DNA from 2 places in the Roseateles agri genome. Region 2 is predicted to be linked to the other one. Evidence: riboswitches for the same ligand, from Rfam matches in the RefSeq annotation. Region 2 holds a riboswitch; the other holds the start of a gene.

Region 1 (15,709 bases), on a different contig from region 2:
GGCGGTGGCGCTGGGCGGCTTGCTGCTGATCGCCTGCGCGCACGGTAGCGGACCCGGGGAGATGACGCTGATCGGCTTCCTGCTGACGGTGGGCGCAGCGCTGATGTGGGCGATCTCGAACCTGATCGGCCGGCTGGCCAACCAGGTGGCGGATTACGAGCCCTTCAACTTCATCGTGTGGAGCAGCCTGGTGCCGGTCCTGCCCTTCCTCGCGCTGGCGGTGTGGCAGCAGGGGCCCGACGAAGTGGTGCGAGAGCTGCGTGGCATCGACGCGGCCGGCGCGGGTGCGGTGATCTACCTCGGCCTGCTGGCCACTTCGCTGGCCTACAGCCTGTGGACCAAGCTGCTGAAGCGCCATCCGGCCGGGCAGATCGTGCCCTGGTCGCTGCTGGTGCCGGTGACCGGGCTCTGGGCCGCGGCGCTGGCCTTCGACGAGAAGCCTTCGGCCCTGCAGTGGCTGGGCACCGGCGGCGTGCTGCTAGGGCTGGTCGTCAACCAGGGGCTTCTTGCGCGGCTGCTGCCGTCGCTGCGCAAGACCTAACCCTCTCTGAACTCAGGGTGCCGGCTTGCGCTTGCGGGCGGCCGGTGCGGCCTTCTTTGCCGGGGCGGCGCGCTTGGGTTCGGGTTTGGGCTTGGGTGCCGGCGCGGTCTTGCCGGCGGCGCCGGGCAGCATCGAGGTGTCCGTCATCGCCGTCGTGGCCAGCTGCGTGAACTGCTGGGTCAGGGCGGTCCACCATTGCGTGGGGTCGATCATCGGCGCCGTGTCGGGTGCTGTGGCGGGCGCGGCGGCCGGCTCGGGCGCCACGGTCGGCACCGGGATCGTCAGCGATTCGCGCAGCGCGGAGAGCGGCACGTCCATCGACTTCAGCGTGGACAAGGTCATTCGCTGCACCTCCAGCGCCTGGATCGTCGCGCCGAGCATGCGGGCGTTCTGCTCCAGCCAGAACTGCACGGTGCGCAGCTCCTCGATGCGCTTCTCCAGCTCCTCAGGGTTCAGCGTGGGCGCCACCCACTGGCCGATGCCGGGCAGGGCGGCACCGGCGTTCTTGACCAGGCTCTGGAGAAAGTCGAAGCCGGGGACGAGCTTGCTGAAGGGATTGCTGCTGTCACTCGGACTGTCGGCCATGTCGGTTCTCCTGTGAGGGTGACGGTCGATATTACGGTGATTCCGCGGGCACCAGGCGCTCGACCGTGAAGCCCATCTTCTTCAGCAGTGCGGGCAGGCCGGTGGGGCCGATCATGTGCAGCGCACCGATAGCGACCAGCACGCGCTTGCCGGTCGCATGCAGCGCCACGAAGCGCTCGGCCATCTTCGGATTGCGCTTCTCCAGCAGGCCGTGCAGGTAGCGGCGGTCGGCTTCGTCGTGCACGCAGTCGCACCAGTCCTCGTAGTGCTGGAGCAGGGGTAGGTCGCTGTCGGCCCAGGCCTGGGCGAGCTTCAGCATCGGGGCGCGCACCTGCTCGCGTTCGAGCTGGTCGAGGCCGTCGTCGATGCCACGGCGCACGTCCTTCGGATCGCGCGGGATCAGCGCGGCGAGCTGCTCCTGCGCCGTTTCCAGCGCGACGACGCGGCGCTCCTCGGCGCGCGCCCGCGTCAGCAGCATCGCTTCCTGCGCGTAGCCGGCGTCCAGTTCGTCCCAGCGGCCGGCCAGCATCGCCAAGGTGCTGACCTGCATCAGCGGGTGCAGCGCGGCCAGAGCCTGCGGCGGCAGGCAGGCGGCGCGCAGCTGCGCGTCCAGCCGCGCCTGGGTGGCTGCGTCGAGCGGGTGGGCCAGCTTCGGGGCGTCCTGGGTCAGCGCGCGGATCGTTTGCGCATCGCTGATGTCCAGCTCGACGGCCAGCGTGTCGGTGTCCTCCCAGGCCTTGTTCAGCGCGGGGCCGGGCAAGGCCCAGTCGAGCTTGCCGACGTGGACGGTGCCGTACAGGTAGGCGCTGCGCCCGCCCTTGCTGACGCGCCAGAGCAGGCCGTGGTCGCGCGCGTTCGCCGCGGCGGCTGCGATCTGCTCGGGCGTGGGTGTCGGTGTGTTGGGCGGGCAGGCGTCGGCGGCGTAGGCGCTGAGGTTCAGCGTCAGCAGCAGTGCGGCGAGGAATTTGGGAAGGGCAGGCATCCTCGCAGGATGCCACGGCTCAGTGCGTGAACCCGATCGAGCGATGCGTGCGGACGTCGGGCTTGATGCGGTGCTCGGCTTCGAGCTGGGCCAAAAATTCGTCCGGCGTCAGTGGTTCGCCGAGGATCTCCACCTGCTGGCGCACGGCGGCGAAGTCGCCCGGCGTCAGCGCATCGAGCGCTGCCAGGCGGCTGCACTGCTCGGGCGTCGGCTCGGCCAGGCCCGCTTCGCGCGCGAACATGCGCACGCGCTGCGGCACCAGCAGCGGCTTGAAGCGGATCTTGAAGGCGAAGCGGCGCAGCGCGGCCTCATCCAGTTCCTCGAACAGATTGGTCGTGCAGATGAATACGCCGGGGAAACGCTCCATGCCGGCCAGCATCTCGTTGACCTCGCTGACCTCGTAGTTGCGCTCGGCCATGCGGCGGCTGCGCAGGAAGCTGTCGGCCTCGTCGAGCAGCAGCACGGCGCCCTCGGCAGCGGCGCTCTCGAACATGCGCGCCATGTTCTGCTCGGTCTCGCCGACGTACTTGCTGGCCAGGTCGCTGGCCTGGCGGATCATCAGCGGGCGCTGCAGCGCGGCGGCGATGTGCTCGGCCAGCGCGGTCTTGCCGCTGCCGGGCGGGCCGTAGAAGCAGAGATTGCCGGCCGAGCGGCGCTGCAGCGCGGCGACGATGCGCGGGATCTCGAAGCGCGACTCCACGTTCAGCAGATCCAGCGCGTACTGCGTGACGACCGGCCGCGCGGCGCGGTCGTGCGCCTGGTGGCCCAGCGCCTTGTCGGCATTCATCAGCTGGCGCTCGATCAGCTTCTCGCCATCCTCCGGCGCGCCGGCCAGTTGCGCGAACCGAACCGCGGTGCGGATCTGCGCCGGCGTCAGGCCGCGGCGTTCGGCCAGGCGGGCGGCGAATTCGGCGGAGACCTCCACATCGGACAGCGCGCGCGTCACCAGACCCAGCCGCGCGCCGGGTGGCGGCGACTTCAGCTCCAGGTGGTACTGGAAGCGGCGGCGGAAGGCCGGGTCGATCTGCTCGATGCGGTTGGTGATCCAGATCACCGGCACCGGATTGGTCTCCAGGATCTGGTTGACCCAGGCCTTGCCGCTGACCGAGTTCGACGCGGGAGCCTCCAGCGCCGAGTCGAGCCGTGCGATCAGCTGCGCGGTGTCGGTGGACAGCGGCGGGAACACGTCCTCGACCTCGTCGAACAGCAGCGCCACGTTCTCGCTGGCCTTCAGGAACTGCTGGCTGATCTGCAGCGAACGGTAGCGATCGCGGCCGGACAGCGAGTTGCCGTCGCGATCGGCGTACTCGACCTCGTACAGATCGAGCCCGACGGCGGCCGCGGCCACCTTGGCCAGCTCGGTCTTGCCGGTGCCGGGCGGGCCGTAGAGCAGCACGTTGACGCCAGCCGCATGGCTGCTGACGGCGCGGCGCAGCAAGGTGCCGAGCAGGGCCATGTCGTCGGCGACGAAGTGGAAATCGACCGGTGCCAGCGGGCTCTTCGTCGCCGGGCGGGTGAACACGGCCATCAGGTCGTGCGGGCCCTGGTACTCGCGCATCAGCACCGGCGGCAACTGGTCGCTGACCTTCATCAGGTCGGCCAGGTCGGTGATGTTGTGCTCGGAGATCAGGTTCTCCACCATGCCGATGCGCTCGAGCCGCGAGCCGGCGCGCAGTGCCTCGGCCACCTCTTGCTCGTTGACGCCGGCCACCGCGGCGATCGCGGCGAAGGCCTCCTGCGCGGTGTTGACCTTGAACTCCACCAGCGCGCCGCGCAGCTCGCGCTGGTAGCGGGCCAAGGTGCCGTAGAGCAGGATCGCGCGCTCTGCAGGGTTCAGCTGCAGCAGCTGGCCCAGCGCGGCGATGTTCTTCTCGACCAGCGTCGATTCGCGCTTGAGCTGGCGGTCCAGCCATTCGCTGGTGGTGGCCAGCAGCGCGAGCATGTCCTTGGGCGCGTCCTTGATGTATTCATCGAGGTAGAAGAACAGCGTGGCCTCAGCGAAGGGGCCGCTCCACACGCCGTGCCGCTCAAGGAAGGCCTGGTCGGCGAGCGACTCGTGGCCGGCCCAGAGCTCGTTGCCCTGGCAACGCTGGTTCAGGTAGGCGCGCAGTCGGGTCAGCACGCGCACCGGCCAGACCAGATGCCGGCCGGTGAACGAGAGCAGGCCGTTGAAATCGCGGCGGAGGTTGAAGCGGCCGGCGTGCTTGACGGTCAAGGTCAGCACGAACTGCGAGCACATGCGGTCGAGCACCGCCGCCTCCTCGAGGCCGGGCGATGGAATCACCTTCGCATCCGCCAAACGCTTGACCATCTCGACTTCCCGCCATCAACAACGATGATGAATTCGGGCCGATCTTGGCGCAGCGCGCCGCGCAGGACAAGCCTGCAAGCAGAATTAGTGCGACTTCGTGCTCATCCCCGGCTTAATGCATCACGACAGGCTGGTTGCCCATTCGCGCGTAGGCCTCGATGAAATCGTCCAGGTCTTCCTCGCTGGGGTCGCGTTCGATCAGGGCCTCGACGCCGTCCTGGAACTGTTGGGCGAGAGCGCCCTCGATGAAGATTTCCTTGCGGGCGAACTTGTCGACGATCTCGAAACCGCCACGACGCAGCTGCAACTCGGGGTTGGCCTTCAGAAGTTCCCCGGGGCGCGGCTCGTCCACCTGCACGTCGAACTGCACGACGATGAAACTGGAAGAGTTGTAAAGCATGTGCATGAGAGCGCTCCTTTCGGCTTCATGTACGGCCACAAGGGCCGGCTTCAAGATCCCGGGCCTTCCGCTTTTGGCAGAAGCATGGACAGATAGTGGCAGATCCCCCTGCTGATCGGGGCTTTGCGGGCCCCGCATATGTGCGGGAAGCGCCACAAGATCACATCGTGCCCCTTATCTCGGGGGCGTGTTCGGGGGCGTATCGTCAAGCAGCTCCATCGCCCAGCCGTTTTCGTCCACCGTGCTGACGGCGAGCTTCACCGGCAGGTGATCCCGCGCCGGATCGAGCCACACGTCAATCGCGCCGTCGTAAGGCCCGAGTGCCGCGCGGCGCAGGTGCAGCGCCGCGGGGACCTGCTGCTGTGGCAAGACCAGTGCCTCCTCGCCGAGGATGTCGAAAATCCATTCAATCGGCTCGCCGCGCAGGCCGGCGACGGTGATGCGGATCTCGCCGCCAGCACCGAAGCGCTGCGGCGCGCCGGCCACGCGGGCGGCCAGCTGCAGCCACCAGCTGAGCCGGTCCTGCACGCCAGACACGAGCGCGAACTGCTCGCGGCTGGCGGAGAAGCTGATCAGGCCTTCCTCGCGCCGGAAGTTCGTGGCTTGCGAATCACGACCCTGGCGTTGTGTCGCGTAGCGCCTTGGCACGAGGCCCTGCTTCGCATCGAGCCCGCCTTCGCTGCGCCAGCCGGGCAAGGGCTTGCCGTCGAGTTCACGCGTCAACAACAGGTGGTAGCCGTCGTCCTGCGGTTGCCAGCTCAGGCGTGCGATGCCTTGACGATCTCCCTGGCGGAGGTGGTAGGTCCATTCGCGTGGCGGGGCGATGTGGACGCCTTCGGCATCCGGTGCAGCTGTTGCTTCAACAAGCGGCGCTGTGGTCGGCGACGCGCGCCTCTTCGTGACGACCTTCATCGCGACGACGGGTATCGTCATGACCGGGATCGGCGGCTCGATCATGCGTGCGCTGATCGCCCTCGTCGACATGGCCTGCGGTATCCGGTCGGGCCAGCCGCCCAGGTACCAGGCATGCGCCGCCGCGCTCAGGGTCAACGCCGCTGCCCAAGGTAGGCTGCGGTGTTGCCACGAGATCGACGCACGGCGCATCGGACAATGCTGCCATCGACCCGCCGAACGACCTCTCCCCAACTCGATGAAGCTCGCCACCTACAAAGACGGCTCCCGTGACGGCCAACTGCTCGTCGTCTCGCGTGACCTGAGCCAGGCCCACTACGCCAACGGCATCGCCACGCGAATGCAGCAGGTGCTGGACGACTGGGGTTTCCTGTCGCCGCAGCTGGAGGATCTCTACACGCAGCTGAACCACGGCAAGCTGCGCCACGCGTTTCCGTTCGAGTCCAAGCTGTGTATGGCGCCGCTGCCACGCGCCTACCAGTGGGCCGATGGCTCGGCTTACATCAACCATGTGGAGCTGGTGCGCAAGGCGCGCGGCGCCGAGGTGCCGGCGAGTTTCTACACCGACCCGCTGATGTACCAGGGCGGCAGCGACGACTTCCTCGGCCCCTGCGAGCCGGCGCGTTTCGCCAGCGAGGCGATGGGCATCGATTTCGAGGCCGAGATCGCCGTGATCACCGGCGACGTGGCGATGGGCGCCACGCCCGAGCAGGCGCTGGAGGGCGTGCGCCTGCTGATGCTCGCCAACGACTGGAGCCTGCGCAATCTGATTCCCGCCGAGCTGGCCAAGGGCTTCGGCTTCTTCCAGAGCAAGCCGGCCACGGCCTTCAGCCCGGTGGCGGTGACGCCGGATGAGCTGGCCGGCGCGTGGGCCGGCGGCCGTGTCGAGCTGAACCTGCAGTCGATGTGGAACGGCCGCAAGGTCGGCAACTGCGAGGCCGGGCCGGAGATGACTTTCCACTTCGGCCAACTGATCGCCCATGTCGCCAAGACGCGCAATGTGCGGGCCGGCTCCATCGTCGGATCCGGCACCGTCAGCAACAAGGACTGGAGCCGCGGCTACAGTTGCATCGCCGAGAAGCGCGCGATCGAGACGATCGAGGACGGCGCGCCGAAGACCGAATTCATGAAGTTCGGCGACAGCATCCGCATCGAGATGAAGGGCCGCGACGGCCAGAGCGTTTTCGGCGCGATCGACCAGGACGTGGTGTCCGCTGCGGCGGAGCCGGACCAGCAGATGAAGGAGTAAGAAGCCATGATGCAGCTACGCCGCCATTTCATTCTCGCCACCGCCGCCATCGGCACCGGTGCCCATGCCGCCGGCCTCAGCGAGGGCGACGCCGCCAGCGGCATCCGCGCCGCGCTGGAGCGCGGAGCCACCACGGCGATCGGCGGCCTGGGCCGCTCCGACGGCTTCCTCGGCAACCCGGCCGTGCGCATCGAGCTGCCCGGCGCGCTGCAGAGCGCGGCCAAGCTGGCCAAGGCCACCGGCCAGGGCCGCAAGGTCGACGAGCTGGTCACCGCGATGAACCGGGCGGCCGAGCAGGCGGTGCCGGCGGCCAAGCCGCTGCTGGTCAACGCGATTCGTTCGATGAGCGTCGAAGACGGCCTGCGCCTGCTGAAGGGTGGCGACACCGCGGCCACGCAATTCTTCGAGGGCAAGACCCGCTCGCCGCTCGCGGAGCAGTTCCTGCCGATCGTGACCCAGGCGACGCAGAAGCTGTCGGTGGCCGACAAGTACAACGCGCTGGCCGGCAAGGCCGCGGGCTTCGGCCTCGTCAAGAAGGAAGACGCCAACGTCCAGCAGTATGTGACCAACAAGGCGCTGGACGGCCTGTTCCTGATGATGGCCGAGGAAGAGAAGAAGATCCGCAAGGACCCGGTCGGCACCGGCAGCGCCATTCTGAAGAAGGTGTTCGGCGGACTATGAGCGGCGACAAGCCCTGGCTCGATCGCAGCCACGATATCGAGGCGCTGGATGCGCTGGTTTCGCTCTACGGCGAGCCCGGCGAGGCCTCGATCATGAAGGAGTGCGACCACGTCCACCCGCTGTACGCGCCCTACATTGAGGCCGCGCCTTTCGCGGCGCTGGCGACCTTCGGCGCCAAGGGACTCGACGTCTCGCCGCGTGGCGACGGCCCGGGCTTCGTGCAGATCGCCGACCCCAGGCACCTGCTGCTGCCGGATCGCCGCGGCAACAAGCGCGTGGACAGCCTGCGCAACGTGCTGCACGACCCGCGCGTCGCGCTGCTGTTCCTGATTCCCGGCGTGCCGGAGGCCTTGCGCGTCAATGGCCGTGCTCGCATCAGCACGGCGCCGGCGCTGCTGGAGCGCTGCGCGCACGAGGGCATCCTGCCGAGCTCGGCGCTGGTGATCGAGGTGGCGCTGGTGTTCTTCCAGTGCGCGCGCGCCGTCAAGCGTGCCGGCCTGTGGGACGCGGCGGTGCAGATCCCGCGCGAGCGCCTGCCCTCGCCGGGCCTGATCCTGCAGACACTCAGCGCCGCGGCGATCGACGGCGCGGCCTATGACGGCGAGCTGCAGGAGCGGCAGCGCCGCACGATGTACTGAAGCCGGGCCGGTAGACGACAATAGCCGGCTGCATTTCTGCCACTGTGCCTTTGTCCATGAACGAGAACACGCCCGAGTCGACCGAGCCCACCACGCCTGCCGCCGAAGCCGCCCCCGCCGTCGAAGCGCCCGAGGCTGCTGAAGACTCGGTCACCGATGCGGTGCCGGCCGATGCGCCTGCGGTTACTGCAACCGCCACGGCCGCCGATGTCGGTGCCCAGCTCAAGGAGCTGTTTCCCGCGCTGTTCACCGGCGGCGCCAAGCCGCTGAAGCTGCGCATCCAGGCCGACATCCAGGAACGCGCACCGGGCCGCTTCACGAAGCAGCAGCTGTCCGCCTTCTTCCGCCGCTACACCGGTGGCACCGGCTACCTGATCGCGCTGACCAAGGCCAAGGAGCGTTTCGACCTCGATGGCCAACCGGCCGGCGAGATCGCCGAGGAGCACCTCGTCGCGGCGCGCGAGGAACTGGCCCGCCGCAAGGGCCTGAAGCAGGAGCGCATGGCCGCCGAGCAGGCCGAGCATCAACTGCTGGACCAGCAGCGGCACAATCGCGCCGGCCTGCTGCGCGACTTCGAGCGCACGACACTGACCTTGCCGAACTTCTGCGCACTGAAGGGCGTGACGGCGGAGGAACTGCCGGGCCTGCTGGACATCGCCCGCAAGGAGCGCGCCGAGCAGCCGCCGGCCCCGCCGCGGATGGCGATGGACCGCCGGCCGCCACAGCGCGAGCCGCGGGAAGGTCGTGAGGGCCGCGAAGGTCGCGGTGGGCGAAGTGATGCCCGCCGCCCGAACGACCGCCGGCCCAGCAAGCCGGGTGGCGGTGGCGGCAAGCCACAGCGCTGAGTTAGAACGAAGTCCAGTCGCCGTCGGCCTCGACGGTGGCCTGCGCCGGTGAAGCTGCCGGCTTAGCCGCAACGGCGGCAGGCTTGACGCGAGGCTTCGGCGCCGCTGGCTTCTTCGCTGTTACTGCTGCTGCCGCCGCGGCCGGCTTGGCCGCCGGAGCGGGCGCCGGCCGATGAGCGGCGCGCGGCGCCGGTGCTGATGCCGCAGTTGCCGGCGCGTTGGCGGACAGCTTGAAGCTCGCCACTGCGTCCAGCAGCGACTTCGCCTGCGTCTTCAGGCTCTCGCTGGCGGCAGCGCTCTGCTCGACCAGCGCGGCGTTCTGCTGGGTGGCCTGGTCGAGCTGAGTGATCGCCTCGCCGACCTGGCCGATGCCCGAGCTCTGCTCGCGGCTGGCGCTGCTGATCTCGCCGACCAGATCGGCCAGCTTCTGCACCGAGACCACCACGCCCTCGATCGTCTGGCCCGCGCGGTCGACCAGCTGGGTGCCGTTCTGCACCCGCTCGACCGAGACGCCGATCAGGCTCTTGATCTCCTTGGCCGCCTCGGCACTGCGCTGCGCGAGGCTGCGCACCTCGCCGGCCACGACCGCGAAGCCGCGGCCCTGCTCGCCGGCGCGGGCGGCCTCCACCGCCGCGTTCAGCGCCAGGATGTTGGTCTGGAAGGCGATGCCGTCGATCACCGTGATGATGTCGGCGATGCGCCGCGAGCTTTCCTCGATGCCGCGCATCGTCATGACCACTTCGCCGACGACCTGGCCGCCATCGCGCGCCACCTGCGTGGCGCTCTGGGCGAGCTGGTTGGCCTGGCCGGCGTTGTCGGCGTTCTGGCGCACGGTGGAGCTGAGTTCCTCCATCGTCGCCGAGGTTTCCTCCAGCGAGGCGGCCTGGTCCTCGGTGCGGGCGGAGAGGTCGGCATTGCCCTGCGCGATCTCGGCGCTGGCGGTGGCCACCGAATCGGCGCCGGCTCGCACGGCGGAGACGGTGTTGACGAGGCTCTGCTGCATCCGCTGCATCGATTCGAGCAGGCGGGCCGTTTCGTCGGCGCCGCTGAAATGGATCGGCTCGCTGAGGTCGCCGCCGGCAACGCGATCGGCGGCCCGCACGGCCTGGGCCAGCGGGCGCGTGATCGCGCGCACGAGCGCCAGCGACATCAGCACGCCGACGGCGATCGCCACCAGCGCCACGCCGGCCAGCCAGCCGATCGCGCCGTTGTAGATGTGGACCGAATCGTCGGCCGAATCCTGCGCGCCCTTCTCGTTGAAGTCGACCAGCGCGCCGACGCCGGTCAGTGTCTCTTCGTAGGCCTTGCGTGCATCGCCGTTCTGCAGGCGCACCGCCTCGTCGTAGGTGCTGTCGTGCATGAAGCCGACGATGGCCTTCGCATGCCCGCGGTAGCGGGCCATCGAGGTATTGGCGCGGTCGTACAGCTTCTTCTCGTCCTCGCCGGTCAGCATCGCGGCGTAGCGCTTGTCGTGGTCCTGGTAGCGCTTGTCCGCGGCGTTCATCGCGTCTTCCGCGGCCTTGCTGCGGTCCGGATTGCGCGAGGCGACCAGCGTCAGCAGCGCGGCGCGGAAGTCGGCCAGGTCGGTGGCCATGCCATTGGCGGCGGCCACGGAGGGCAGCCAGTTGCCGCTGATCCGCTCGGACTCGGCCTGCACGACCCGCAGCCGCGTGTAGGCAAACAGCGAGACACCGACCAGCAGGGCCAGCATCAGGGCGAAAGCCGCGTACAGCTTCGCGGCGATGGTCATGTTCTTCAGCGATTGCATCGAGGCTGTCTCCGCTTTCTTGTCAGCGCAATTCCGCCGTTATGTAACGGCGCGTGAATTATGGAGACGGCCCGCGGCGAACGCCGCACGTGGCGGCGTCAAGAAGCCGCGCTTCCTGCCAAATTTGTCCGCGAACGTTTGCCTGGAATCGCCGGCCCGGCGTTACATCTGCTCCCAGGGCAGGCCGTCGTGGCGCCAGCCGTTCAGGCGGCCGCGCTGGAAATTCGCGTCGGCATCGCCTTCGAAGCCGTGCAGCACGTTGATCAGGTTGTCGAAGCCGGCGGCCTCCAGTGCCGCGCCGGCGGGCAGCGTGCGCGTGCCCGATCGGCACATCAGCACCAGCGGCCGGTGCAGGTCACCGCCGGCCTCGCGCTTCACCTGCGCGACGAAGCGGTCCGCGTCGGGCTGCATCTCCGGATACTCGTACCAGGCGACGTGGACGATGCCCGGCGGGTGGCCGACGTACAGGTACTCCAGCTCCATCCGTACGTCGACGAACAGGGCTTCGGGATGGGCTTGCAGGAAGGCGTGGGATTCGGTCGGCGTCAGGTGCTTCATGGGGCTGCTTCATACAATGGCCGCATGAACGCTCCCATTCCATCGTCGTCCTACACGCGCGGCGCGGCGCTGCCCGGCATTTTGCAACAACGCATCGTCATCCTCGATGGCGCGATGGGCACGATGATCCAGCGCTACAAGCTCGGCGAGGCCGACTACCGCGGCGCGCGCTTCGCCGAATTCGGCAAGGATCTGAAGGGCAACAACGACCTGCTGGTGCTGACCAAGCCCGAGGTCATCAGCGAGATCCACGAGCAGTACCTGGCCGCCGGCGCCGACATCATCGAGACCAACACCTTCGGCACCACCTCGGTGGCGCAGGAAGACTACGGCCTCGGCGAGTACGCCTACGAGATGAACGTGGCCGCCGCCAAGCTGGCCCGCGCCGCCTGCGACAAGTATTCGACGATCGACAAGCCTCGCTTCGCCGCCGGCGCACTCGGCCCCACGCCGCGCACCGCCTCGATCAGCCCGGACGTCAACGACCCCGGCGCCCGCAACGTCGATTTCGACACGCTGCGCGCCGCGTACTACGAGCAGGCCAAGGGCCTGCTGGAAGGCGGCGTCGACCTGTTCCTGGTGGAAACCATCTTCGACACGCTGAACGCCAAGGCCGCCATCTTCGCGCTGGACGAGCTGATGGAAGACACTGGCGAGCGCCTGCCGGTGATCGTCTCCGGCACCGTCACCGACGCCTCCGGCCGCATCCTGTCGGGCCAGACGGTGACCGCCTTCTGGCACTCGGTGCGCCACGCCAAGCCGTTGGCCATCGGCCTGAACTGCGCGCTCGGCGCCACCTTGATGCGCCCCTACATCGAGGAACTGGCCAAGGTCGCCGGAGCGACGGCGATCAGCTGCTACCCGAACGCCGGCCTGCCCAACCCGATGAGCGACACCGGCTTCGACGAAACGCCGGACGTCACCGGCCGGCTGATGGAAGAGTTCGCGCACAGCGGCTTCCTGAACATCGCCGGCGGCTGCTGCGGCACCACGCCCGCGCACATCGCCGCGATCGCGCAGAAGGTCTCGGCCTACCAGCCCCGTCCCCACGGCTCGAATTTCCTCAGCGGCTTGGTCGAGACGGTCTGAGCGCTGTGCAGTAACGGCGCCCACAAGACTCTCAACAGTGTTGAGAGAAATGCTGCCGTTAGCCGAACAGTATTTCGGTTGTTTATTCCGTGTCGGCTCGGCGGGAGCCACGGGCTGCGGGTGGGGGCGTCCACTTCATGTCCCCCGGCCGCTGCGCGGCCTCCTCCTCTACTTCCGTGGCCGCCCCCACCCACATCCCGAGGCAGGCCACCAGCGATCGTTCGCGGCACAAGCGGGGTGGTGGGGTGCCCCAAAGCGCAGGTAAAGGAGGAGCCCGCGAAGCGGGCGGGGGACACGGAGCTTTGGGGTACCCCGCCACCCTGCGCTCTACACGAGTGCTGGCTTGAGGCTTTGTGATCCCCGGGAATGTCGAGACGGCGCATAAAATGCGCGCTCGGTTCAAGGAGCGTTGCGAGGGAGATCGTCTGGTTCTCCGCCAGGCTTGGACCCAGCGGGCATGCCCGGCTCAACGACGCTCACCGATCCTCTGTTTTCCAGTGGCCGCGGTGAGTTCGCGGCCCATCGAAGGCCGCCATGTCTAACGTCAATTCTCCGCTGACCGCTCCTGTTCCCCCGATGAAGCTCTCCGGCCTGGAGCCGGTGGCCATCGGCCAGGGCACGCTGTTCGTCAACGTCGGCGAGCGCACCAACGTCACCGGCTCCAAGGCCTTCGCGCGGATGATCCTGAACGGGCAGTTCGAGGAGGCGCTGGCCGTGGCGCGGCAGCAGGTCGAGAACGGCGCGCAGGTGATCGACGTCAACATGGACGAGGCCATGCTGGACAGCAAGGCCGCGATGGTCCGCTTCCTGAACCTGATCGCGTCGGAGCCCGAGATCGCGCGCGTGCCGATCATGGTCGATTCGTCGAAGTGGGAGGTGATCGAGGCGGGCCTGAAGTGCATCCAGGGCAAGGGCATCGTCAACTCGATCTCGATGAAGGAGGGCGAGGCCGAGTTCCGCCGCCAGGCGAATCTCGTGCGCCGCTACGGTGCCGCCGCCGTCGTCATGGCCTTCGACGAGAAGGGCCAGGCCGACACCTTCGCGCGCAAGATCGAGATCTGCGAACGGGCCTACAAGGTGCTGGTGAACGAGGTCGGCTTCCCGCCCGAGGACATCATCTTCGACCCGAACATCTTCGCGATCGCCACCGGCATCGAGGAGCACGACAACTACGCGGTCGACTTCATCAACGCCACACGCTGGATCAAGCAGAACCTGCCCGGCGCCAAGGTCAGCGGCGGCGTGTCGAACGTGAGCTTCAGCTTCCGCGGCAACGACCCGGTGCGCGAGGCGATCCACACGGTCTTCCTGTACCACGCGATCCAGGCCGGCATGGACATGGGCATCGTCAACGCCGGCATGGTCGGCGTCTACGACGACCTGGAGCCGACGCTGCGCGAGCGCGTCGAGGACGTGGTGCTGAACCGCCGGCCCGACGCGGGCGAACGCCTCGTCGAGATCGCCGACACGGCCAAGGGTGCGGCCAAGGATGATTCGGCGCGCCTGGCCTGGCGGGCCAACGACGTGAATGCGCGGCTGTCCCACGCGATGGTGCACGGCATCACCGACTTCATCGTCGAGGACACCGAAGAGGCCTGGCAGGCGATCAGCGCGACAGGCGGCCGGCCGCTGCACGTGATCGAAGGCCCGCTGATGGCCGGCATGAACATCGTCGGCGACCTGTTCGGCGCGGGCAAGATGTTCCTGCCGCAGGTGGTCAAGTCGGCCCGCGTGATGAAGTCCGCGGTGGCGCACCTGGTGCCCTACATCGAGGAAGAGAAGCGCCAGCTCGAAGCGGCCGGCGGCGACGTGAAGCCCAAGGGCAAGATCGTCATCGCCACCGTCAAGGGCGACGTGCATGACATCGGCAAGAACATCGTCACCGTGGTCCTGCAGTGCAACAACTACGAGGTGGTGAACATGGGCGTGATGGTGGCCTGCCAGGACATCCTGGCCAAGGCCAAGGTGGAGGGTGCCGACATCATCGGCCTCTCCGGCCTGATCACGCCGAGTCTGGAGGAGATGCAGCACGTCGCCGCCGAGATGCAGCGCGACGACTACTTCCGCATCAAGAAGATCCCGCTGCTGATCGGCGGCGCCACCACCAGCCGCGTGCACACGGCGGTCAAGATCAGCCCGCACTACGAAGGCCCGGTCGTCTACGTGCCCGACGCCTCGCGCTCGGTGGGCGTCTGCACCGAACTGCTCAGCGACGAGCGCGCCACGGCCTTCATCGACGAGCTGAAGGCCGACTACGAGAAGGTCCGCCATCTCCACGCGAACAAGAAGCAGACGCCGCTGGTGACCTTGGCCCAGGCGCGGGCCAACAAGGTGCCCGTCGATTGGCAGGCTTACCTGCCGCCGATGCCGAAGTTCATCGGCCGGCGCGTCTTCAAGAACTACGACCTGGCCGAACTGGCCCAGCACATCGACTGGGGCCCCTTCTTCCAGACCTGGGACCTGGCCGGGCCCTTCCCGCAGATCCTGAAGGACGAGATCGTCGGCAGCGAGGCGCAGCGCGTGCTCAGCGACGGCAAGCGCATGCTGCAGCGCCTGATCGAGGGCCGCTGGCTGCAGGCCTCGGGCGTGTTCGGCCTCTACCCGGCCGCGCAGGTGAACGATGACGACATCGAGATCTACGAGGACGAGTCGCGCAGCAAGGTGCTAATGACCTGGCGTGGACTGCGCATGCAGTCGGAACGCCCGGTCGTCGACGGCGTGATGCGCCCGAATCGCTGCCTGGCCGACTACATCGCGCCCAAGGGCAAGGTGCCCGACTACATCGGCCTCTTCGCCGTCACCGCCGGCCTCGGCGTGGACAAGAAGGAGCAGCAGTTCATCAAGGACCTGGACGACTACTCGGCCATCATGCTGAAGGCCCTGGCCGACCGGCTGGCCGAGGCCTTCGCCGAGCGCCTGCACCAGCGCGTGCGCACCGAGTTCTGGGCCTACGCGCCCGACGAGGGCCTCAGCAACGAGGACATGATCGCCGAGAAGTACCGCGGCATCCGCCCGGCGCCCGGCTACCCGGCCTGCCCGGACCACCTGTCCAAGCGCGACATCTTCGAGGTGCTGAACCCGGCCGAGATCGGCATGGGCCTGACCGATGCGATGGCGATGACGCCGGCGGCCAGCGTCAGCGGCTTCTAC
Region 2 (15,709 bases):
GCACGGCCACGCGGCCGGCGACACGGTGCTGGTCGAGGTGGCGCGGCGGCTGCGCAGCGCGCTGCGCGAGGACGACCTGGTCGTGCGATGGGGCGGCGAGGAGTTCCTGATCGCCGTCAAGGCGCGCGAGCCGGCCTTTGCGCAAGGCCTGGCCCAGCGCCTGCTGGACCTGATCGCCGCGCCGATCCACCACGGCGGCCAATTGATCCCGACGACCGGTTCGATCGGCTTCGCCAGCTTCCCGCTGGCGCCGAACGAGCTGCGACTGGAATGGGAGCGCGCGATCGACCTCGTCGACACCGTCATGTACATGGCCAAGGCGCATGGCCGCAACAAGGCCTACGGCGTGGAGCACGTCGACGCACACGATGAGCAGGAACTGGCGCAGATCACCGCCGCCGTCGAGCCCGCCTGCCATGCCGGCCGGCTGAGGCTGGTGGCGCTGCAGGGGCCGGTGGGCCGGGCCGAGAGCAGCGAGGTCCGGCCATGAGGACGGCGTTCGTCGCAACGATGCTGGCGCTACTCGGTGCCGTGGCCGCGCAAGCCGCGCCAGGCCCCGACGAAGCGCAGCTGCAAGCCGTTGTCGACCTGGGCCGCCGCCAGCCCGAGCAGGCCCTGAAGCAGCTGGCCGAGCTGCGCGCCGCACATGGGCCATCGGCTCGACTGGACTATGCCGAGGCACGCACGCAGCTGGAGAACGGCGACAGCGCCGCCGCGCTGGCGCTGGCCGAGCAACTGGCCGGCCAGCCGGGCGAAGCCGCCCACGCGGCGCTGCTGCGCGCGACGGTGGCGACGCGGCAGGCGCAGATCAAGCAAGCCGGGGACGCGGCCCAGCAGGTTGCCGACCTGCTGGGGCCAGCCTGCCAGGGCGAGGACCTCGCCGCGCTTCGCAGCGCCCGGGCTTGCGATTTCCGCACGCTATCGGAAGCCATGAGCATCCTCGCCGTGCAGCAGGATCGCCGCGGCGCGGTGACGGCCGCGCAGGCGCTGTACAAGCGATCGCTGCTGCTGGCCGAAGCGGGGGGCTATGCCGAGCAGGCCTCCCAGAGCGCCGGCCTGCTCGCGGTACTCAGCGCGGATCAGGGCAACTATGCCGAGGCGCACGAATGGCTGCAGCGCGCCCGCTCGTTCAGCGGCGCGGACAAGATGCTGCAGATGCACGCGCGCAACTTCGAGTCCATGGTGAGCTCGCGGCTCGGCGACAAGCCCGGCCGGCTGCATGCGTTGCAGGAATCGCTGCGCCTGGCGCGCGAGGTCGATGCGCCGCGCTTCATCGCACGCGAGCAGAACAACCTGGCCGACTACTACATGCACCAGGGCGATCCGGCACATGCGCTGGCGCTGTCGCGTGAGGCGCTGCCGGTGGTGCTGCGCTACAAGGACCGGCGCAGCGAGCGCGTCCTGCGCCACAACATCTCGGTCGCGCTGCTGCAGCTCAAGCAGGTGGACGCGGCGCGACGCGAGATCGCACGCGTCGAGGAGCTGCGCCGCGGCCAGCCCGACACCACACAGCGCATCAACGAGCTGCGCGAGCTGGGCGAGGCCTGGGCCAGCGCCGGCCAGCCGAAGGAAGCCATCGCCCTCTTCCACCTGGAGCGCCAGCTCACCGCCGAGGCCAATGCCCGTAATCGCGAGGCCTCGCTGAAGCAGCTGCAACTGAAGTACGACAGCACCCGCGAACGGCACGACCTGGACCTGCTCACCCGCGACCGCGACCTGAAGGACCGCCAGCTCTCCAACCGCCGTCTCGGCCAGCAGCTGGGCATCGCCGTCGCGGTGCTGATGGGCCTGTCGCTGGTGCTCGTGGGCGTGATGATCAAGCGCGTGCGCGACGCCAACAAGCGCCTGCGCGCCAGCCAGGCGCTGCTGCGCGCGCAGAGCGAGCGCGACCCGCTCACCGATCTGGCCAACCGCCGCCACTTCCTCGCCGTGATGGAGCAGCAGCAGGCGCTGATGGCGGCGCCCGCACAGTTCTCCGGCGCGCTGCTGATGGTGGACATCGACCACTTCAAGCACGTCAACGACCAGCACGGCCACGGCATCGGCGACGTCGTCATCTGCGAGGTCGCGCGCCGGCTGGCCCATGCGGTGCGCACCGAGGACCTGGTCGTGCGCTGGGGCGGCGAGGAGTTCCTCGTCTTCGCACCGGACGTCGGCCAGGAACAGCTGAGCCTGCTGGCCGAGCGCATCCTGCAGACGGTGGGCGGCAGCCCGGTCGACACCGAGGACGGCCCGCTGCGCGTCACCGTCTCCGTCGGCTTCGCCCACTTCCCGCTGCCGCCGGCGCAACTGCCGGTGCACTGGGAGCAGGCCGTCAACTGGGCGGACATGGCGCTCTATGTTGCCAAAGCCCAGGGGCGCAACCGAGCGATGGGGATCGCGACCGTGGATGCGCGCGACACGGCGGCGCTGGGCGAGATCGAGGCGGATTTCGAGGCGGCGTGTACGTCGGAGAGGGTGAGGATGGTGCAGGTGGCAGGGCCGGCTTGAGCTGGATGTTGCAGTTCGCCACTGCCACGGCGCCGGGTCTCGCCCCGGCACCGCCGCAGTAGTACCCAACTATCCATGACGCATAACGCGCAAACCAAACGACAAAAGCCCCGCAGTGGTAAACTCCGCAAATAGATTCGCACGAGACCGCTTCTTCTAAGGTCTTATCTGCAGCCCCGCCAGCCTTCCCCAGGCTCCCTCTCGCGAGCGGCTCGCTACAGCTTCCTCCCAGCTGATTGCTCTTGAGTGTTTCTGTCTTCGCAGGCCATGTCGGTCGCGGAGGATTTTCGTCGGCCTTCGAAAGAGGGCCGGGCGGGCCTGTCGGCTTGCCCATCATTCAAACCGCGCCTAGACGGTTCATCCCGATCAAGGCGCACACCTCAAAAGAACATGCACAACAAAAGCATTGAGGTGGGGCGTTTCCTTGTCTCACCCATGACCCGACCCGATGACGACGGACGTTTCGTCGCTTCGGTTTCCATTCGCTCCGGCAAAGGCATGAGCAGCGTCGACCGAGTCTTCCGATTCAGGTCCAGCTTCTCCAACGCCCGCGCCGCACTGCAGTACGCCACGGCCGAAGGAACGGCCTGGGCGCTGCAGCGCTGATCGACCACAACAACGAGGAGGGCCCCATGGCCAAGGAAGAACTGATCGAGATGCGTGGCATCGTGAACGAAGTCCTGCCGGACTCGCGGTTCCGGGTCCGTCTCGACAACGGACATGAGCTGATCGCCTACACCGGCGGCAAGATGCGCCGGCACAGCATCCGCATCCTGGCCGGCGACAACGTGTCGCTGGAGCTGTCGCCCTACGACCTGACCAAGGGCCGGATCACCTTCCGTCACCTGGACCGGCCGTCCTCGCCGATGCCGGCGCGGCCGAAGACCTTCCGCCGCTAAACGCAGGCAAGCTCAGGCCGCAGCGGCGTACAGCCGCTCGGCCTCGACCGGCACCTTCACCGCCTTGTCCGCCAGCGAGCCGGTGATCGCAAACTCCGGCTGCGCGGTGTCGCGCCGGCGTGGCGCAGCCAATGGCTCGCCCTGGGCCGTGGCGATCGCGCAGACCAGCGGCATGCTGGCATGCGCACCGCGGCGCACGACCACAGCCATCTCGCCGCAGGCCAGGCGCACGAAGCTGCCCGGCGGGAAGATGCCCATCTCCTTGATCAGCATCGCCGCCACCGGGTGGCCGGCGCTGGCCATGTAGAGATCGCGCGCAGCCTGCTGCGGCGGCACCGGGTTGCGGTCCGCGCGGCCGGCATGCTTGGCGAGAAAGATGTCGACGAAGCGCAGCATCTGCGCCATCTCGCTGGGGTTCTGCAGGCGGTGCGGATAGCCGCCGCCGGATTCGTCCTCGTGATGCTGCGCCACCGCGGTGAGCCATTCCTCGTCGTCGATGGCAAAGCCCAGGCCGGCCTGGCGCAGCAGGGCGACGCTGTCCTCCGGATGGCGCTCGATCGAACGGCGCTGCGCCGCGCTGGGAATGCCGCCACGCACGGCCATCTGGCCCTGCAGCTCGACGATGGACAGGTTCATCGACAGCGCCGCGCCCAGCAGGTTGTGCAGACGATCGGCCGACCAGCCGGCACGGCGGGCCAGCAGTGCGCAGAGGCCGGCAACGTGCAATGCATGCGCGCTGCCGTAGTTCTCGTAGTGGCGGCTGTGCTCGTGCCGCATGACGGAGAAGATCAGCCGGTCCGGGCTCGTCTCGGCAAGGCTCGCGATGACGGCCGCACAGTCGCGCAGCCGCTTCAGGAAATCCGGCGCAGCGGGTTCGCCCAGCAAGGTGCGCAGCCGCCCCTGCAGGCGCAGCCAGCGCTCGAAGAAGCCGCTCTCGACGGCGGCACGCTGGCTGTCGATGCGGGTCTGGACCTCGCGCAGCTCGTCGGCATCGATGCCCACGCCCTGCGCCAGCAGCCGCTCGCGCATCGCCTCGTCGGCCACCGTCTGACCGCGCGGCAGCAGCAGGCCGCCGCGTGCATCGCGCACGTTGAAGGGCAGGGCCGCACCGACGCGCAACCGCGCTGCCACGCGCTGCAGCGGGATCAGGGTCGGCATGGCTGTGGGCGGCGGGCCCGTCGTCGCGGAGCTCAAGTCCATTGATTGTTTTCCTCCCATGGACCGCTCTCGAGTCGGCCTCGTTCTCATTCAACCCCAGTCGAGTCATCGCAGAGCAAGAGCCGGTCCCGGGCTGCGCGAACAAAATCACGCGATACCTTTCGGCGGATCAAAATGCCGACGATGAAAGCCGCCTCCCCCACCCTCGACGAGCTGCGCCGCTACGCGATCGCCCGCAGCCTGTTCAAGCCGACGACGCTGCCGCGCGCCATCGCGAAGCTGGGCTTCGTCCAGGCCGACCCGATGCGCGCGCCGGCCCGCGCGCAGGACCTGATCCTGCGCCACCGCGTCACGAACTACCGCGCCGGCGAGCTGGAACAGCGCTACGCCAGGCTGAAAATCGAGGAGGACTGCTTCGTCAACTACGGCTTCGTGCCGCGCGACTGGCTGCCGCTGCTGCACCCACGCACGCCGCGCAAGACCTGGGACGCCGCCACGCACGAACGCGCGCAGGCCCTGCTGGCCGCCGTGCGCGAGCGCGGCCCCACGCATCCCAAATCGCTGCTGGATGAATTCGCCCACCACGGCCGCATGCCGGGCTATTGGGGTGGCGAGCTGAACGTCAGCACGCAGCTGCTGGACGGGCTGCACTACCGCGGCCATCTGCGCGTCAAGCGGCGCGACCAGGGCACGCGGATCTACGAGGCGATCAGCCATCCCGAGCAGGACCAGAGCGACGCCGCCCGGCTGGAGCGCGCCACCTTGCTGCTGGACCGCGTGGTCGCGCTCTACGCGCCGCTGCCCTCGGCCAGCCTCGGCTACCTGACGAGCCTGCTCGGCTACGGCGTGCCGCACCTGCGTGCCGAGGCACGGCACGCCTTCAGCAAGGCGGCAAGGACGCGCTACGCGCACGCAATCGTCGATGGCCAGACCTGGTACTGGCCCGCCGATGAGAACCCGCGCTCCAAGCGTCACGCCCCCGACGAGCGGCTGCGCCTGCTGGCACCGTTCGACCCCGTCGTCTGGGACCGCCGCCGCTTCGAGACCCTGTGGGGCTGGGAGTACAAGTTCGAGGCCTATGTGCCGGCGGAAAAGCGCCGCATGGGCCACTACGCGCTGCCGCTGCTGTGGGGCGAGGAGATGCTCGGCTGGGCCAATCTGAGGCTGGACAAGGGCCGGCTGAAGCACGAGCTGGGCTTCATCGGCGCCCGGCCCAAGGGCGCGGCCTTCAAGCTCGCGCTGGCCGAGGAGCTGGAGCGGATGCGGCTATTCCTGGGCTGCGAGTAGCGCCGCTGCCACTTCCGCGAAACCCGCGCCGCGCTCGCTCCGCGTGACGTAGGTAGGCAGATGGCGCATCCGCGGCGCGAAGCGGGCGATATTGGCCACGCCGACCGACAGCGGCATGCGCTCGAACATCGTCTCGTCGTTCGTCGAGTCGCCGACGTAGAGCCACTCCTGCGGATTGAACGGCACATGCAGCGCCGTCTCGACGGCCCAGCGCGCGCCGGTCCATTTGCTGTGCTCTCCGATCCAGCCGTTGATGTGGATGGAGCTGACCGTCGCACGCAGGCCGTGCTCGCGCATCACCGCGCAGACGGCGTCGATCTGCGCGGCGTCGAGATGGGCGAACTCGCTGTGGTCGATGGCAATGTCAGTCTCGCGTCCGACGCTGTCGACCGACCGCATCGCGCCGGGTACCGCTGACAGGACTGCATCCACGCATGCCCGAAGACGCAGGGCATTGGCCGTGCGGACCGAAGGCTTCTGCACGTAGTACGCGCGCAGCCGGTCATCGACCGACCGCAGCATCACTGCACCGTTTTCGGCCACGATGGCCGCCACGGGCCACGCAAGAGCGAACGGCCGACTCCAGCCCGCCGGCCGACCGGTGATCGCGATGACGGGCATGCCCGCGTCATGCAGCCGCTGCAGCGCCACCAAGGCCACGGGCTCGATGCGGCCGTCGGCCGTCAGCGTGTCGTCGATATCGGTCAGCACGCCGCACAGCGTGCGCAATTGCACGGGCGGGCAGAGTTCGAAGGCTTGCACGCGGGCATTGTCCATGCCGCTGAAGCTTGCGATTAGAATTCGCGGCTTCCGAGGAGCGTTGCAACCTCAGCACCCTTTGAGGCCAGGCTCGGAATCAATACTGCAACCGCGCTCACCCGCACTGTCTGGACGTGGGTGATCGATTCCGCTCGAGAGACCCGTCAGGCATTGCGGCCCCATTCTTCTGGAGCAAGCAATGAGCACGACCACGACGCTGTCCGCCGACCAATACCTGATCAAAGACCTGAGCCTGGCGCCCTGGGGCCGCAAGGAACTGAGCATCGCCGAGAGCGAGATGCCGGCCCTGATGGCCATCCGCCGCGAGTACGCCGCCACGCAGCCGCTGAAGGGCGCGCGCATCACCGGCTCGCTGCACATGACGATCCAGACCGGCGTGCTGGTCGAGACGCTGCAGGCGCTGGGCGCCGAAGTGCGCTGGGCCTCGTGCAACATCTTCTCCACGCAGGATCATGCCGCCGCCGCGCTGGTGGCTGCCGGCACGCCCGTGTTCGCCTACAAAGGCGAGACGCTGGCCGACTACTGGGACTACACGCACCGCATCTTCGAATTCGCCGGCAAGGGCGAAGCGGGTGAAGGCCCCAACATGATCCTGGACGACGGCGGCGACGCGACGCTGCTGATGCACCTGGGCCAGCGGGCCGAGAAGGACCTCTCCGTGCTGGCCAACCCGGGCAGCGAGGAAGAGCGCGTGCTGTTCGCCGCGATCAAGGCCAAACTGGCCGTCGACTCGAGCTGGTACACCCGCAAGAGCGCCGAGATCATCGGCGTGACCGAGGAGACGACCACCGGCGTGCACCGCCTGAAGGAGATGAGCGACAAGGGCACCCTGCTGTTCCGCGCGATCAACGTCAACGACTCGGTCACCAAGAGCAAGTTCGACAACCTGTACGGCTGCCGCGAATCGCTGGTGGACGGCATCAAGCGCGCCACCGACGTGATGATCGCCGGCAAGATCGCCGTGATTGCCGGCTACGGCGACGTGGGCAAGGGCTCGGCGCAGGCGATGCGCGCGCTGTCGGCCCAGGTGTGGGTCACCGAAATCGATCCGATCTGCGCGCTGCAGGCGGCGATGGAAGGCTTCCGCGTCGTGACGATGGAATACGCCGCCGACAAGGCCGACATCTTCGTGACGACCACCGGCAACAAGGGCGTGATCCGCCACGAGCACATGGCAGCGATGAAGCACAACGCCATCGTCTGCAATATCGGCCACTTCGACAACGAGATCGACATCGCCTCGATCGAGAAGTACGAGTGGGAAGAGATCAAGCCGCAGGTCGACCATGTGATCTTCCCGGACGGCAAGCGCATCATCCTGCTGGCCAAGGGCCGCCTGGTGAACCTGGGCTGCGGCACGGGCCACCCGAGCTACGTGATGTCGTCCTCGTTCGCCAACCAGACGATCGCCCAGATCGAGCTGTTCGCGCACAAGGCCAACTACGAAGTCGGCCAGGTCTACGTGCTGCCCAAGCACCTCGACGAAAAGGTCGCACGCCTGCAGCTCGTCACGCTGAACGCGCAGCTGAGCGAGCTGACCGACGAGCAGGCCGCCTACATCGGCGTGAGCAAGTCGGGCCCGTACAAGCCCGACACCTACCGCTACTAAGCAAGCGATGCGTGCCGATCAGTTGCTCGTCGCACAAGGCCTGGCGCCAACGCGTTCGGCCGCGCAGCGGCTGATCGAGCACGGCGCCGTGCAGTGCGCGGGCCGGGTGCTGAAGAAGGCCGGGGAAGACCTGGCCGAGCATCAGCAGCTCGTCGTCACCGACGACGCCGAGCTGCGCTACGTCTCGCGCGGCGGGCTCAAGCTCGAAGGCGCGCTGAAGCACTGCGGCATCGCCGTGCAGGGCCTGCAGGCGCTGGACATCGGCCAGAGCACCGGCGGCTTCACCGACGTGCTGCTGAAGGCCGGCGCGGGGCACGTGACCGGCATCGACGTCGGCCACAGCCAGCTGCATGCGGCGCTGCGCGAGGACGCCCGCGTCACTGCGCTGGAGAACACCCACGTCCGCGAATACCAACCAGGACGCACGTTCGAGCTGATCGTCGGCGACCTGTCCTTCATCTCCATGCTGGGCGAACTGCCTCGCATCGCTGCCTGGCTCGCGCCGGGCGGCCAGCTGCTGCTGCTCATCAAGCCGCAGTTCGAGCTGGGCAAGAAGGCGCTCAACAAGGGCGGCCTCGTCAAGGACCCCAGGCAATACGCCGAGCTGGAAGTGCGCGCCCGCGAGGCCATCGCGCCGCTGCCGCTCACGCTGCGCGACTGGTTCGAAAGCCCCATCACTGGCGGTGATGGCAACACCGAATTCTTTCTCTGGGCCCATTCATGAAGACCCCCGTCAGTTTCGAATTCTTCCCGCCCAACACGCCCGTCGGCAGCGAGAAGCTGAAGACCGTCGTGCAGGAGCTGAGCGTGCTGAAGCCCGAGTACTTCAGCGTGACCTACGGCGCCGGCGGCTCCACGCGCGAGAAGACGCTCGCCACCGTGATGAACATCGCCGCCGCCGGCCATGAAGCCGCGCCGCACCTGAGCTGCGTGGGCTCCACCCGCGAGAGCATCGCCGAGATCCTCGCCACCTACCGCGCGCAGAACATCCGCCGCGTCGTCGCGCTGCGCGGCGACCTACCCAGCGGCACCGCCTTCGCCGGCGAGTTCCGCTATGCCTCCGAGCTGGTGAGCTTCATCCGCGAGACGCAAGGGCCGGACTGGTCGATCGAGGTCGCCGCCTATCCCGAGTACCACCCGCAGCAGCGCTACGCCGCGCGCGACCTGCAGCACTTCGCCGACAAGATGAAGGCCGGCGCCAGCTCGGCGATCACGCAGTTCTTCTTCAACCCGGACGCGTTCTTCCACTTCGTCGAGCAGGCGCGCAAGCTGGGCGTCGAGCAGCCGATCATCCCGGGCATCATGCCCTTCCACAACTACGCCCGCATCGCGCAGTTCGCGGCGCGCGACGGCATCGAGATCCCGCGCTGGGTGGCGTTGAAGATGGAAGGCTTCATGGACGACGCCGCCTCCATCCGCGCCTTCGGCCTGGACGTGATGACCGGTGTCTGCGAACGGCTGATCGCCGGCGGCGTGCCCGCGATCCACTTCTACACGCTGAACCAGTCGGCGCTGACGCTGGAACTGTGCAAGCGGCTCCAGCTGGGATGAAGTGCGCAGTCGTCGCGGCCCTGGCCGCGATCCCGCTGTTCGCCAGCGCCCTGCCCTGCGGCTTCGACACCACCACGCTCAGCTTCGCCGGCACGCCGGAGACACAGGCGCGCTGCCTGCTGCGCTACGTGTCGCGCGGTGGCGTGGTCGATGCGAAGCCGGCCACCTTGCCGCCGCTGCTGGCGTCGCTGGTCGGCACCACCGCGCCCTCCGTCGACTTCATCCGCTATGCCGCTGGCAAGCCGGTTTCGGAGATCGGCGGCGATCTCGGCCAGCGGCTCGAGCGCGTGCGCTACTTCGTCATCCACGACACCAGCACGCCCTGGCTCGGCGATGCACCGGACTTTCCGCCCAATGACGCGCCCGAGCTGAACCGCATCGCCCACTACGCCGGGCCGAACGCGGTGGCGCACGTGTTCGTCAACCGCCTCGGCGAGACGGTACTGGGCCACGACTTCGCCGAGCCCTGGCGAGCGACGAAGTTCGAGACCAAGGTCATCGGCCAGCCGGCCAAGGGCCTCTTCGTCCACATCGAACTGATGCAGCCGCGTCGGCGCGATCCGCAAGGCTCGCCCAAGAACGACCTGATCGCCCCGCTGCCCGGCTTCACCCCCGCGCAGTACGAGAAACTTGCCCTGCTCTACGCCGCGGCCAGCGCCCGCGCCGGCCACTGGCTGGTGCCGGCCTTCCACGCCGATCTCGACGAAGGCCTGGACGATGCGCACGACGATCCCCAGCATTTCGAGATCGACGCCTTCGCCGCCGCGCTGCAGCGGCTGCTCGACCACCTCAAGGAGTTCTAAAAGTGGCTTGGATCCTGCTCGTCATCGCCGGTCTGCTCGAAGTGGGCTGGGCCATCGGCCTGAAGTACACCGAGGGCTTCACCCGCCTCTGGCCCTCGATCGGCACCGCCACCGCAATGGCCGCCAGCGTCGGCCTGCTGGGCCTGGCGATGAAGTCGCTGCCCGTGGGCACCGCCTACGCGATATGGGTCGGCGTCGGCGCCGTGGGCACCGCGATCCTCGGCATGGTGCTGTTCAACGAGGCGGCCAGCATCGGCCGCCTCATCAGCCTGGGGCTGATCGTCGCCGGCATCGTGGGGCTGAAGCTGGCGTCCTGACGCTCAAGGCTTGGTCGTCACTCCCGCCGTGCGCGTGCCCTCGGCCGCGTGGCCGTCGTGCGTCTCGAAGGAGCGCACCAGTTCCGCGTAGCGCGGCGAGCGGCGCAGGTCCTGGTAGCGCTTCTGCGCGGCGCGGTATTCGGGCGTGAAGTTCGAGACGAGATCGCTGTTGTCGAGCTGCTGCAGGCCGGATTCGCGGTAGACGACCAGGTCGGCCAGCACCTCGGCGCGGGTGGGCTCGACGGCGGGGCGGGTGTCCTGCGCGTGCGCGGCGGAAGCAGCCAGGGCGGCGGCGGCGATCAGGAGAGAGAGCTTGCGGTTCATGGCATGTTCCTTTCTTTTCTTGCTGGCCGCATCAGCGGCCGAGGATGTCCTTGAGGTAGACGCCTTGCGAGAGCGCGGCGTGGACCTCGCGGGTCGAGTCGTCGACCAGCACTTCCAGCGCGCCGGCCTCGATGGCGGCGAAGGACTGGCGCACCACGTCCTCGGGGCGGGCCTTGGGCACGTCGAAGGCGCGGATCATGTCGGTGTCGATGAAGCCGCCGTGGAAGCCGACGACCTGCGTGCCTTGCGCGCTCAGCTCGTGGCGCAGGCTGTTGGTGAGCCCCCAGGCCGCCGCCTTGCTGACGCCGTAGGCGCCGATCAGCGGCGTGTTGGCCCAGCTCAGCAGCGACAGCAGGTTCAAGATCGCGCCGCCGCCATTGCGGCCCAGCACGGGCGCGAAGGCGCGGCTCATGTGCAGGATGCCGAACACGTTCGTCTCCAGCTGCTCGCGCAGCACCGAGACCTCGTTGCCCTCGGCACCACCGGTGATGCCGCCGATGCGGCCGATGCCGGCGTTGTTGATCAGCAGCGTGACGTCGGGGCATTGCGCTGCCACGGCGGCGACCTCGGCCGCGTCCGTAACGTCGAGCTTCAGCGGCACGACGCCGGGCAGCGTGACGGACGAGGGATCGCGCGCAGTGGCGTAGACCTTGGCGGCGCCCAGGGCCAGCGCCTGCTTGGCGAACTCCTGGCCGAGGCCGCGGTTGGCGCCGGTGACGAGAACGACGGAACCTTGGATCTTCATGATGGGTACTTCCTTGCTTCGTGGGTTGAGGGGAAAGGAAAGGGATTCAGGCCGCGGGCGTCCAGCCGCCGCCGAGTGCACGGAACGCCGCGACCGCCGCCCGCGCGCGCTGCGCCTGCAGGCGGGCGAGCTGGTCGCGTGCGGTCAGCAGCAGGCGGTCTTCCTGCAGCACTTCGAAGAGGCCCACGGCGCCGCCGCGGTAGGCGTCGGCGGCAGCATCACGCGCGGCACGGTGCGCATCGACCTCGTCGACCAGCAGCGCGCGCTGCGCCTCCAGTTGCGCCAAGGTGACCAGCGAGTCCTCGACGTCCTCGCCCGCACGCAGCATCTGCTGGCGCAGCCGGGCCAGCGCCTCGGCACGGGCACCATGCGCCTGCGCGACCTCGGCATCGATGCGCCCGAAATCGAACAGCCGCCAGTGCAGGCCCAGGAAGGCCTGCGGCTGGAAGGCGGCCGACGAGAACAGCGCGCCATGCAGGCTCTCGCCGCCCAGCAGGCCGCCCAGCGACAGCCGCGGGTAGTACTCGGCCGTGGCGACGCCGATGCGCGCCTGGCTCGCATCGAGCTGGCGCTGCGCGGCGATGACGTCGGGCCGGCGGCCCAGCATCTGGGCGGGCGTGAGGTCGGCGGGCAGCGCCGGGATGCGGATGTTCATGGGGACGTCCGCGGCCGGCGGCACGGCCAGCAGCGAGGCGGCGCCGCTGCCCGCTTCATCGCCGGCCAGCACGTCGATGCGGTGCAGTTGCTGCGCAAGCTCGGTGCGCAGCGGCGGCAGCAGGCCGCGCGATTGCAGCAGCAGCGCGCGCGCCTCGGCCAGCTCGCCCTGGGTGGCGAGGCCGTGATCGAAGCGGTCCTGCACCAGCGCCTGCAGCCGCTGCTGCGTGACGATCTGCGCCTCGGCCACGGCGATGCGGGCCTGCGCGCCGCGCAGCAGGAAGTAGGCATCGGCCAGCTCGGCGACGACGCTGATGCGGGCACCCATCCGCGCCGCCTCGGCCGCCTGCCACTCGGCCACGGCGGCGCTCTCGCCCTGGCGCAGGCCGCCGGCCAGGTCGGCCTCCCAGCTCGCGCCGAGGCCCAGCGACTGCAGGGTCTGCTCGCGCTCATAACCGGGGAAGGCGCTGGCCAGCGCGCCTTCCGGGCTCTTCAGCGACTGGCGTTGCGTCAGCAGCGTGCCCTGCACGCCGACCTGCGGCAACCGCTGCGCACCGGCGCCCTGCGCCGCGGCGCGCGCCTGCTCGACGCGGGCCAGCGCCGCGGCCAGATCCAGGTTCTGCGCCAGCGCGCGCTCGACCAGGCGGCTCAGCACCGGGTCCTGGAAGCCTTGCCACCAGTCGTCCAGCGCGGGGGCCGGCATGTCGGCGGCCTGATGGGTCAGCAGCGCTTCGCTCGAAAAATGCGCGGCGGGCGGCTGCACCTGCGGCGGTGCTTCGGGGGCGTGGGCGCAGGCGGCCAGCAATGTGGCGACGGCCAGCGCGGTCCAGGTGTTTCGGTAGGTCTTCATCGGGAAGTCCTCAGTGGGCCTCAGTGGGCATCAGCCGAAGGCATCGGCGGCGGGGTGATCTTGCGCAGCAGCGGCACGACCAGAAGCGAGGCGAGGAAGCAGACCATCACGATCAGGAAGGCGTCGGAGAAGGTCATCGTGAGCGCCTCGCGGTAGGTCAGTTGCCAGATCTGGCGCAGGCCGAGCGCGGAGCTTTCATCGGGCGGGTTCATGTGCTCCGCCAGGCGCAGGAAGTGCAGGTTCGTGCGGTCGTTCAGGATCGTGGCGCAGGCGGCGATGCCGATGGCGCCGCCCAGGTTGCGCATCAGGTTGAACAGGCCCGAGGCCAGCTTCAGCCGCGCCGGCGGCAGGCCGCCCAGCGCCAGGGTGACGACCGGCGGCACACTGAGCTGCTGCCCCATGCCGCGCAACGCCTGCGGCAGCAGCAGCTGGTGCGAGCCCCAGTCGTGCGTGATCGGCGCGAAGTCCCACATCGACAGCGCGAATAGCGCCAGGCCCGCCATCAGGATCCAGCGCAGGTCGAAGCGCGAGGCGAGGAAGGCGTACAGCGGGATCGACATGACCTGGAACACGCCGGTGGAGAACACGGCCAGGCCGATGTCCAGCGCGCTGAAACCGCGCACGCGGCCGAGGAACAGCGGCGTCAGGTAAATCGTGGCGAAGATGCCGATGCCGGTGACGAAGGAGAACAGGCAGCCCAGCGCGAAGTTGCGGTCCTTCAGCGCGCGCAGGTCGACAATCGGGCGCTCGCCGATCAGGCTGCGCCAGATGAAGGCGATGCCGGTGAGGCCCGCGGTCCAGGCGGTGATGACGATGGTGCTGTCACCGAACCAGTTCCAGCGCGGTCCTTCCTCCAAGGTGTATTCGAGGCAGCCGAGGAACACCGCCAGCAGCACCATCGCGAGGTAGTCGGCGCCCTTCAGCAACGCGAGATTGGGCTTGTCCACCCGCACCATCAGCGGCACGACGACGGTGACGACCAGGCCCGGCAGCAGGTTGATGTAGAACAGCCAGGGCCAGGACAGGGTGTCGGTGATCCAGCCGCCGACCACGGGGCCCAGCGTGGGCGCGAGCGAGGCGATGGCGCCGATCGTCGAGGCGGCCACCACGCGCTGCTTGCCGCTGAAGTACATGAACGCGGTCGTGAAGACCATCGGGATCATCGAGCCACCGAGGAAGCCCTGGATCGCGCGGAAGGCGATCATGCTCTGGATGTTCCAGGCCAGCGCACACAGCAGGCTGCTGAGCGTGAAGCCCAGCGCCGAGGCGGCGAACAGCCAGCGCGTGGACATCACGCTGGCCAGCCAGCCCGACAGCGGGATCACGATGATCTCGGCGATCAGGTAGGCGGTCTGCACCCAGGTGGTGTCATCGGCGCCGGCCGAGAGCCCGCCGCCGATGTCGCGCAGCGAGGCCGAGACGATCTGGATGTCCAGCAGCGCGATGAACATGCCCACGCACATGGTCGCGAAGGCGAGCACCTTGTCCCGGGTCGACAGCCGGTCGACCGGGATCACCTCGTCGGACCAGAAGGGCGGGCGGCTCATTGCGCGCTCGCGGTTTTCGTTGTGGCGTTCGCCGTGGTGGCCGTGTCCACGTCGACGATCACCGATAGGCCCGGCCGCAGGCGGCCCAACGCGCTGTCGGCCGCGTCCAGCTCGATGCGCACCGGCACGCGCTGGACGATCTTCGTGAAGTTGCCCGTCGCGTTCTCGGCCGGCAGCACGCTGAACTGCGCGCCGGTGGCCGGCGCCAGGCTGCCCAGGCGGCCATGCAGCACCTGGCCGGGCCAGGCGTCCGCGCGCACGCTGACGGGCAGGCCGACCTGCATGCGGGCGAGCTGGTCTTCCTTGAAGTTGGCATCGATCCACAGGCCCTGCGCCGGCACGATGGACAGCAGCGCCGTGCCCGCGCCCACATAGCTGCCCACGCGCGCCTTGCGGTTGCCCACATAGCCGTCGCGCGGGGCGCGCAGCTCGGTATAGCCGACGTTCAGCTGCGCCACGCGCTGCTCGGCCCGCGCCTGTGCCAGCGCGGCCTGCACCTGCTGCTGCTGCGTGGCGATCACGTCGAGCTGGCGCTGGGCGGCCTGCAACTCGGCGCGCGCGCGCATCGAGCCGGCCTGCGCGGACTTGTAGGTGGCCTCGGCGCGCTGCGCGCTCTCGACGGAGACCGAGGCGCGGCTGACCAGGTCCTCATGGCGGCGGAAGTCGTCGCGGGCGCGGCCTTCTTCCGCCGAAGC

Evidence for each region. Region 2 has a riboswitch for S-adenosylhomocysteine ahead of ahcY (adenosylhomocysteinase). Riboswitches for the same ligand answer to the same signal wherever they lie in the genome.
Region 1: linked by a shared signal. The riboswitch ahead of metH (methionine synthase) and the one ahead of ahcY (adenosylhomocysteinase) in region 2 are both predicted to bind S-adenosylhomocysteine.

Annotation. Positions count from the first base shown of each region.
Region 1 covers NZ_JAXCLA010000003.1:533,128-548,836, forward strand. Annotated here, with positions in the region: gene SNE35_RS10625 (EamA family transporter) at 1-541, shown strand, start outside; gene SNE35_RS10630 (PhaM family polyhydroxyalkanoate granule multifunctional regulatory protein) at 554-1,126, opposite strand; gene SNE35_RS10635 (TraB/GumN family protein) at 1,158-2,108, opposite strand; gene SNE35_RS10640 (ATP-binding protein) at 2,128-4,419, opposite strand; gene SNE35_RS10645 (BTH_I0359 family protein) at 4,532-4,825, opposite strand; gene SNE35_RS10650 (DUF3108 domain-containing protein) at 4,994-5,869, opposite strand; gene SNE35_RS10655 (fumarylacetoacetate hydrolase family protein) at 5,970-6,980, shown strand; gene SNE35_RS10660 (DUF4197 domain-containing protein) at 6,990-7,661, shown strand; gene SNE35_RS10665 (pyridoxamine 5'-phosphate oxidase family protein) at 7,658-8,299, shown strand; gene SNE35_RS10670 (ProQ/FinO family protein) at 8,356-9,144, shown strand; gene SNE35_RS10675 (methyl-accepting chemotaxis protein) at 9,146-10,912, opposite strand; gene SNE35_RS10680 (rhodanese-like domain-containing protein) at 11,075-11,470, opposite strand; gene SNE35_RS10685 (homocysteine S-methyltransferase family protein) at 11,495-12,559, shown strand; S-adenosyl-L-homocysteine riboswitch at 12,955-13,044, shown strand; gene metH (methionine synthase) at 13,136-15,709, shown strand, end outside.
Region 2 covers NZ_JAXCLA010000001.1:772,121-787,829, forward strand. Annotated here, with positions in the region: gene SNE35_RS03400 (GGDEF domain-containing protein) at 1-490, shown strand, start outside; gene SNE35_RS03405 (GGDEF domain-containing protein) at 487-2,490, shown strand; gene SNE35_RS03410 (hypothetical protein) at 2,881-3,096, shown strand; gene infA (translation initiation factor IF-1) at 3,123-3,389, shown strand; gene SNE35_RS03420 (HD-GYP domain-containing protein) at 3,402-4,589, opposite strand; gene SNE35_RS03425 (DNA glycosylase AlkZ-like family protein) at 4,731-5,834, shown strand; gene SNE35_RS03430 (HAD-IIB family hydrolase) at 5,814-6,611, opposite strand; S-adenosyl-L-homocysteine riboswitch at 6,641-6,717, shown strand; gene ahcY (adenosylhomocysteinase) at 6,793-8,223, shown strand; gene SNE35_RS03440 (TlyA family RNA methyltransferase) at 8,231-8,947, shown strand; gene metF (methylenetetrahydrofolate reductase [NAD(P)H]) at 8,944-9,774, shown strand; gene SNE35_RS03450 (hypothetical protein) at 9,771-10,577, shown strand; gene sugE (quaternary ammonium compound efflux SMR transporter SugE) at 10,580-10,894, shown strand; gene SNE35_RS03460 (DUF4148 domain-containing protein) at 10,898-11,218, opposite strand; gene SNE35_RS03465 (SDR family oxidoreductase) at 11,250-11,963, opposite strand; gene SNE35_RS03470 (efflux transporter outer membrane subunit) at 12,010-13,467, opposite strand; gene SNE35_RS03475 (DHA2 family efflux MFS transporter permease subunit) at 13,488-15,014, opposite strand; gene SNE35_RS03480 (HlyD family secretion protein) at 15,011-15,709, opposite strand, start outside.